DNA from 2 places in the Streptomyces sp. NPDC059169 genome. Region 1 is predicted to be linked to the other one. Evidence: riboswitches for the same ligand, from Rfam matches in the RefSeq annotation. Region 1 holds a riboswitch; the other holds the start of a gene.
What was found. A riboswitch is a leader RNA that binds a small molecule or an ion and turns the genes downstream of it on or off. The one in region 1 is predicted to bind S-adenosylmethionine.
Positions count from the first base shown of each region.

Region 2: it holds a riboswitch for S-adenosylmethionine, as region 1 does, so the genes downstream of both, thrC (threonine synthase) here and ACFXOM_RS04445 (aminotransferase class V-fold PLP-dependent enzyme) in region 1, are expected to answer to the same signal.

Region 1 covers NZ_JBHZCF010000002.1:128,175-132,202, reverse strand. The annotation lists gene ACFXOM_RS04450 (Lrp/AsnC family transcriptional regulator) at 1-269, shown strand, start outside; gene ACFXOM_RS04445 (aminotransferase class V-fold PLP-dependent enzyme) at 374-1,840, opposite strand; SAM riboswitch class IV at 2,052-2,168, opposite strand; gene trpD (anthranilate phosphoribosyltransferase) at 2,333-3,397, opposite strand; gene ACFXOM_RS04435 (cytochrome bc complex cytochrome b subunit) at 3,524-4,028, opposite strand, start outside.
Region 2 covers NZ_JBHZCF010000011.1:117,101-121,128, forward strand. The annotation lists gene ACFXOM_RS21375 (trehalose-6-phosphate synthase) at 1-660, opposite strand, end outside; gene ACFXOM_RS21380 (hypothetical protein) at 743-1,327, opposite strand; gene ACFXOM_RS21385 (glucosyl-3-phosphoglycerate synthase) at 1,412-2,353, opposite strand; SAM riboswitch class I at 2,473-2,627, shown strand; gene thrC (threonine synthase) at 2,645-3,934, shown strand; gene ACFXOM_RS21395 (MoaD/ThiS family protein) at 3,931-4,028, shown strand, end outside.

The DNA.
Region 1 (4,028 bases):
TCGTGCTCATCAAGACCAGCGTGGACCGCATCCCTGAGATCGCCGAGACCATCGCCGCTCTGGACAGCGTGAGCGAAGTCTTCTCGGTCACCGGTACGTACGACCTGATCGCGATGGTCCGGGTGGCCAGGCACGAGGACCTGGCCGATGTCATCCCGGGACGGATCAGCAAGATCCCCGGCGTCGAGGCCACGGACACCCACGTCGCCTTCAGGACCTACTCCGAGCACGACCTGGAAGCGGCCTTCGCCATCGGCCTCGACGCCTGACCCGCCACCGAGCGCGTGCCGACCGCCGGGTAGCCGCCCACAGCCCCACGGCCCGGCACACGTCCCGCGGGCGGGCCGGGCCGTTCCACACGGGGGCGGGTTCCTCACACCGCGGGTACGCACCTGCCGTCCTCGGTGCGGTAGCTCCACCGCGCCCCGTCGCGCACCAGCTCCGCAACCGCCCGGACGAACCGCTCCACGTGCTCGTCCGGGGTCCCCGCGCCGAAGCTGACCCGGATCGCGTTCAACGACCTCCCCCGGCCTTCAGCCGAGGGGACCCCCGCCCCGCTTCGCTCTCCCGGCGCGGCCTCCGCTGCACCGCACTCGCCGGCCTGCTGCGGGTCGCTGCCGAGCAACGTCCGCACCAGCGGATGGGCGCAGAAGAGGCCGTCCCGCACACCGATGCCGTACTCGGCGGACAGCGCGGCGGCGACGTGCGAGCTGTTCCAGCCCTCCACCACGAAGGAGAGCACCCCGACCCTCGGGGAGTCGTCCCCGAACAACGACAGCACCCTGACTTCGGGGATCTCCGCGAGCCCCGCACGGACCCTGTCGACGAGGTGCTGCTCCCGGGCGACGAGCGCGTCGAAACCGGCCTCCGTCAGCGCCCGGCAGGCCGAGGCGATCGCATAGGCGCCGATGACGTTCGGCGAGCCCGCCTCGTGGCGCGCCGCGGTGGTGTGCCAGTCCACCTGCACCCTGCCGTCGGTGCGCCTCGTCACGCTCCGCGAGGCACCGCCGCCCGCGAGGTACGGCTCCGCCGCCTGCAGCCAGTCCGCACGCCCCACGAGCACGCCGGAGCCGAACGGCGCGTAGAGCTTGTGCCCGGAGAAGGCCACCCAGTCGACGTCCAGGTCCCGTACGGAGACGGGGTGGTGCGGGGCGAGTTGGGCCGCGTCCAGCACGATCCTGGCGCCGTGGGCGTGTGCGGCCGACGCCAGTTCACGCACCGGCCAGAGCTCGCCGGTGACGTTGGAAGCGCCGGTCACGCAGACCAGGGCGGGGCCGTACGGGTCGCGGTCGGCGAGGGCGACCTCCAGGGTCCGCACCGCCTCGCCGGGGGAGCCCGGCGCGTCGAGGTAGGTCACCCGGGCGCCCTCCCCGCCCGGCCCGGCGGCCCGGGGGGACTCCCAGGGCAGCAGCGACGCGTGGTGCTCCGTCTCGAAGACGAAGACCTGGCAGCCCGCGGGCAGCGCGGCCGCCAGGAGGTTCAGCGAATCGGTGGTCGAACGGGTGAAGACGACCTGGTCGTCCGCCCGGCAGTCGAGGAACGCGTGCACCGCTGCGCGGCTGCCCTCGAACAGGTCCGTGGACAGCTGTGACAGGTACCCCGCCCCGCGGTGCACGCTGCCGTAGTACGGGGCGTAGGCGGCCACGTCGTCCCAGACCCGCTGCAGGGCCGGCGCGCTCGCCGCGTAGTCGAGGGCGGCGTACGTGACCTCGCCACCCGTCACGAGCGGAACGGTGACGTCCCGGCCGAGCACCGGCAGCGGGGCGTCACAGCAGGGGTCGGAGGGTGCGGCGGCGAGGGCGGGGGTGGTGGTCTCGGCGATGTTCAGGCGTGCGGACATGGCGGTATCTCCCGGCGGAGTGGGGCGAAAGGGCTGTGGGAACCCGGCGCGACGGCACGACTGCCGCCCGACACACGGGTGTTGCCTCGACGCACGGCAACTGCGTGCGGAGGGGGAACGGGGCCGACGGCCCTAGCGCATTCGCTTGCTCACGAGACAGCTCCCTCGAGGACCAGGACCCCAGGGATGGGACATGCACAGATGTCCGCGGGGTCCGCGCTTGCCGTAGACCTCGCTGCCTACGGCCCGGTCTTCACCCGGGGCACCCCGCCACGGACGGAGGGTTGCCGGACAGCGGGCCGGGGCCTCGTCGCTGTCGCTCATGACCTGTCGCGAAGCTATGCCATGTGATCGGGTACCCGCAACTCGTGTCCGGATCCCGGGACGAACGAGGGGGCCGGTCGGAACCGACCCCCTCGCGGGCTGCTGCGGGCCGGTCCCCTCCCGCCGCCTCGGGCGGGTGCGGGGCCCCGCACCGCCATCCCTACGCGCTCACGCGTTGCTGACCGCCACCCAGCGGTCCAGCGCCTGCTTCGCCGCCCCGGAGTCGATCGACTCCGCGGCCTTCTCGATGCCCACCCGCAACTGCTCCACCAAGGTGCCCCCAGCGGGCTCCAAGGCGGCGAGTGCCGCTGCCGAGTTCAGCAGGACGGCGTCCCGCACCGGGCCGGTCTCGCCGGCGAGCAATCGACGCGCCACGTCCGCGTTGTACGAGGCGTCCGCCCCGCGCAGGGCCTCCACCGGAACAATGTCGATGCCCACGTCCCGGGGATCGAAGTGCTCCTCGCGCACCGAGCCGTCCCGCACCACCCACACCCGGGAGGTCGCGGTGGTGGTGAGCTCGTCCAGCCCGTCGTCCCCGCGGAACACCAGGGCGCTGGAGCCGCGCTCGGCCAGTACCCCTGCCATGATCGGCGCCATCCGCGCGTCGGCGACACCGGTGGCCTGGGCCTCCACCCGAGCCGGGTTGGTCAGCGGCCCCAGGAAGTTGAAGGTGGTGCGGATACCGAGCTCCTTGCGCGCCGCCGCCACGTGCCGCAGTGCGGGGTGGAACTTCACGGCGAAGCAGAAGGTGATCCCCGCTTCCTCCGCGACCTCGGCGACCCGCTCCGGGGTCAGCTCCAGATTGACCCCGAGCTTCTCCAGCACGTCGGACGCACCACTCTGGCTGGAGGCGGCCCGGTTGCCGTGCTTGACGACCTTCGCACCGGTCCCCGCGACGACGATCGCCGACATCGTCGAGATGTTGACGGTCTTGGCGCCGTCACCGCCGGTGCCGACGATGTCGACGCTGGGCCCCGGTACGTCGATCAGCCTGGCGTGCTCGTACATCGTGCGCACCAGACCGGAGATCTCCTCGACGGTCTCGCCCTTGGCGCGCAGGGCGACCACGAAGCCGGCGATCTGCGCATCGGTGGCCTCACCGCGCAGGATCCGGTCCATCGCCCAGGCGGTGGCGTCCGCGCTCTGGTCCCTGCCGTACAGCAGGGCGTCGAGTACCGCGGGCCAGGAGCGGCCCGCCGCGGTACTGCCTCCAGCGGGGGTCACGGCGCTCATGGTCGCTCCTGGGATCGTACGAATGGGGATGCCCCCACCCTATCCACCCGCATGGACGGCGAAGAGCCCCGTCCAGCGGATGGACGGGGCTCTCGCCGTGGCAGTTGCTGCGATCAGCGCAGGGGATCAGTGGTGGCCGTGGCCGCTCGTGATCTCCTTGAACTCCTCGACGGTGGCCTTGGGGACCTGGTTCCCCGAGCCGTAGTAGGCCTTGCTGAGCCGTGCCCGGAGGCGCTGCGTCCTCGACACCTTGCGCTCGACGCCGTTCTCGTCGACCGTCGGGCCGATCTCGACCGGGTCGTACTGGTGGTGTGCGGTGAGCGTGTGCAGGGCCTCCTGCGTCAGCGGCTCGTGGACCTCGACGAACTCACCGTGCGGCAGTCGCTTGATGATGCCGGACTCGCGTCCGTGCAGCACCTTGTCCTTGTCGCGTCGCTGCAGACCCAGGCAGATCCGCTTGGTGACGATGAAGGCGATGACCGGGCCGACGAAGAAGAAGATCCGGACGAACCAGGTGATCGAGTTGATCGACAGGTGGAAGTGGGTCGCCCAGAGGTCGTTCCCGCCACCGATCAACAACACGAAGTACCAGGTCAGCCAGGCCACGCCGAAGGCGGTACGGGTCGGGGCG
Region 2 (4,028 bases), on a different contig from region 1:
CTGTTGGAAGGCGTTCAACCAGCGGTGGGTCAGGAAGCCCAGGCGGTTCGCGCCGAGCATGCCGAGCAGCAACTGCTCCGCGATGTCGTCGGGAAGCATCCGGAAGTACTCCGGCGGGGCCCACGGGGTGTGCGAGAAATGGCCGATCCGCAGGTCCGGGCGGAGGCCGCGCAGCATCCCCGGGGTCAGCGCCAGGTGGTAGTCCTGCACGAGGACGACCGCGTCCGGGGCGGCCGACTCCGCCAGGGCCTGTGCGAAGGCGAGGTTGTACGCCTCGTAGGCGATCCACTGGCGTCGGAATTCCGCGTCGAAGACCGGTTCGAGCGGCGTCTGGTACAGCATGTGGTGGACGAACCACAGCACCGAGTTGGCGATGCCGTTGTAGGCGTCGGCGTGCACGGCGGCGTCGATGTCCAGCATCTTGACGCCCGGTTCGCCGATGCCGCGCCGTACCGCCTCCCGGTCGCCGTCGCCGAGGGCCGAGCACACCCAGAGGGCGTCCGCCTCGGGACCGATCGCGGACAGCCCGGAGACCAGGCCGCCGCCGCCGCGTCGGGCGTCCAGCGTGCCGTCCTCACGGAAGGCGTACGAGACGGGTCCGCGGTTGGACGCGACGAGAACCCGGGCTGCGTGCTCGGAGGCTGAGGGCTCGGAGACCATGTCGCGAAACCTAGCCCGTCCCCGAACCACTCAAACGTGCGGCCGGGCTCCGTCGGCGGAGTCCGGCCACACGCTCACTCGATCAGTGGTGGTTGCGTCGGTCCCGGGTCGCGACGACCGCGATGATCCCGGCTGCGGTGAGGGCCACGGCGACGCCGCCGAGCAGCCAGAGGCGTTCCTCGCGGCGACCGGACCCGGCGAGCGTGCCGCGGTTCGTCCCGTCGGCGGTGGGAGCGTCGGGATGCACAGCGGTGGAGGGTGTTCCGCGGTCGTCGGGCCGGGTGCTGGCACCCGCGGCCACCGGGCCGGTGCCCGCCAGGTTCCCGGGGGCCGGACTTGCGTCCGGCGTCGGGCGGCTCCCCGCATCCGGACGGACGTCGTGGGCGATCGGGTTCCCTGGCCCCGCGGGGTTGCCGGGGTTCGCCGGGGGGCCGGCGTTCCCGCGGGCGGACTGTTCCGCGGAACCGTCGTGGTCGGCCGGGGCCACCCCCGCGTGGTCACCCGGGGAGGCAGCGGAGGCCCTGCCCCCCGGGGGCCCGAGGACCACTGCCGCCGTGACGACGTCGGCCGCGGTGTGCGCCTGACCCGGAGCCGCCGCCACGGCCAGGGCCGACGGGCTCGCCGTGGCTGCCGCGGCGATCCCCAGCGCCCCGAGAGAGCGGGACAATCTCCTCGATGGGCGAAGAGAAGCAACAGATTTCGCATTCCTCATAAATGCGAAACTTAGACAATTCAGTGGGATTATCCGGTGCTATGCCGCACGGCGCGTCGCGTACTCCGCGATCTCCAGCATCGGGGGCCGCTCCTCGGTGTCCACCGGGTGGGTGCGAGGGATGAAGCCGCCCTCCCGCCGCTCGAACTGGGTCAGCGCCGGACGCACCAAATGCCCTCGGGACAGTCGCAGCTGAGCCGTTCGGTAGATGGCCGCAGCCATCCGCCCCAGCGCCTGCCCGTCCTGGTGGCGGTGCTGGCGCACCCCGATGTCGACCTGCGCCAGCGCATCCAGGCCCACGGTGTGCAGGGAGTCCACCAGCAGGCCGAGCTCCACCCCGTACCCGACCGGGAACGGCAGCCGTTCCAGCAGTGAGCGGCGCGCCGCGTACTCACCGCCGAGCGGCTGTACGAAGCCCGCCAACTGCGGCCAGTGCAGGTTGAGCAACGGCCGGGCCACCAGTTCGGTCACCCTGCCGCCCTGACCCGGCACAACGCCCAGCGGCCGGTCGTACATGCCCTTGACGAACTGCACGTCCGGTTCGGTCAGCAGCGGGCCGACGATCCCTGAGACGAACTCCGCGGAGAACTCCTTCAGGTCCGCGTCCACGAAGCACACGACGTCGCCACCGGTCACCAGCAGTGACCGCCACAGCACCTCTCCCTTGCCCGGCACGGCCGGGACGCGCGGCAGGACGGCGTCGCGGTGCACCACGCGCGCGCCGGCGTCCGCGGCCACCTTCGCGGTACCGTCCGTGGACCCCGAGTCGACGACCACCAGCTCGTCGACGAGCGGCACCGCCCGGGACATCAGCTCGCGGCGGATCACGGCGACGATCTCCCCGACCGTCTCCTCCTCGTTCAGGGCGGGGAGCACCACGCTGACCGTGGTGCCCTGCTTGGCGGCGAGCAGCCGGTCCAGTGGACGGTCCGCCACCGACCAGGACCGCCGGGCCAGCCAGCGCTCCACCTCATCCAGCACGTGATCTCCATCTCGCGGATCGGACGGCCATCTCAAGCGTCCGGGGGTTCGGTTACAGTCTTGAACAACGCGGACGACCGTCGCATGCCGGGGGTCCTCACGCGGACACAATCGAATACCGCTCATCCAGAGGGGCAGAGGGACACGGCCCGTTGAAGCCCCGGCAACCCTCCAGCCGGTTCTCGTCGCACGTACACGTTCTGCGCGCGGGGCCACGGCTAGGGAAGGTGCCAATTCCGTCTCGTGGCGAGGTGCGCCACGAGGAAGATGAGGAGAAAGGGCCTCGCCTCCATGGCTGTGCAGACCGTTGCCACCACCGATTCCATCGATCTCGGCCCCGCCTCCGGGCTCTCCTGTCGCGAGTGCGGCGAGCGGTTCGACCTCGGCCCGATCTTCGCCTGTGAGCTCTGTTTCGGGCCGCTCGAAGTCGCGTACGACCTGCCGAGCGGCAGCCCCGAAGAGGCCGAAGCGCTGCGCAAGCGGATCGAGAACGGCCCGGAGAACATCTGGCGCTACGCGCCGCTGCTCCCCGTGCCCGCCGACGTGGCGGACAAGCCGAACCTGAACCCGGGCTGGACCAAGCTGGTCAAGGCCGACAACCTCGCTCGTGAGCTGGGCGTCACCGGCGGCCTGTACGTGAAGGACGACTCGGGCAACCCGACGCACTCCTTCAAGGACCGCGTCGTCGCCCAGGCGCTGGAGGCGGCCCGCGCCTTCGGCTTCACCACGCTCTCCTGTTCCTCCACGGGCAACCTGGCGGGCGCGGTCGGTGCGGCCGCGGCGCGTGCGGGCTTCCGCTCCTGCGTGTTCATCCCGCACGACCTGGAGCAGGGCAAGGTCGTGATGGCCGCGGTGTACGGCGGCCAGCTCGTCGGCATCGAGGGCAACTACGACGACGTCAACCGCTTCTGCTCCGAACTCATCGGCGACCCGGTCGGCGAGGGATGGGGTTTCGTCAACGTCAACCTGCGGCCGTACTACGCCGAGGGGTCCAAGACGCTGGCGTACGAGATCTGCGAGCAGCTCGGCTGGCGCCTGCCCGACCAGATCGTCATCCCCATCGCCTCCGGATCCCAGCTCACCAAGATCGACAAGGGGCTACAGGAGCTGATCAAGCTGGGGCTCGTCGAGGACAGGCCCTACAAGATCTTCGGCGCCCAGGCCGAGGGCTGCTCCCCGGTGTCGGTGGCCTTCAAGGCCGGGCACGACGTGGTCAAGCCGCAGAAGCCCGACACCATCGCCAAGTCGCTCGCGATCGGCAACCCGGCTGACGGACCGTACGTCCTGGACATCTGCCGCCGCACCGGCGGTGCCGTCGAGGACGTCACCGACGAGCAGATCGTGGACGCGATCAAGCAGCTGGCCCGCACCGAGGGCATCTTCACGGAGACCGCGGGCGGCACGACCCTCGGCGTGGCGAAGAAGCTCATCGAGGCCGGTGTGATCGACCCGTCGCTCACCACCGTCGTCGTCAACACGGGTGACGGCCTGAAGACCCTCGACGCGGTGGCCCCCACCACGGGTATGTCCGCAGTCATCCGCCCCAACCTGGACTCCTTCCGAGAGGCTGGCCTCGCATGAGCGTCAACGTCCGCATCCCGACCATCCTCCGCACCTACACCGACGGTCGGGCCGAGGTGCCCGCCGAGGGCTCCACTCTCGGTGAGGTCATCGC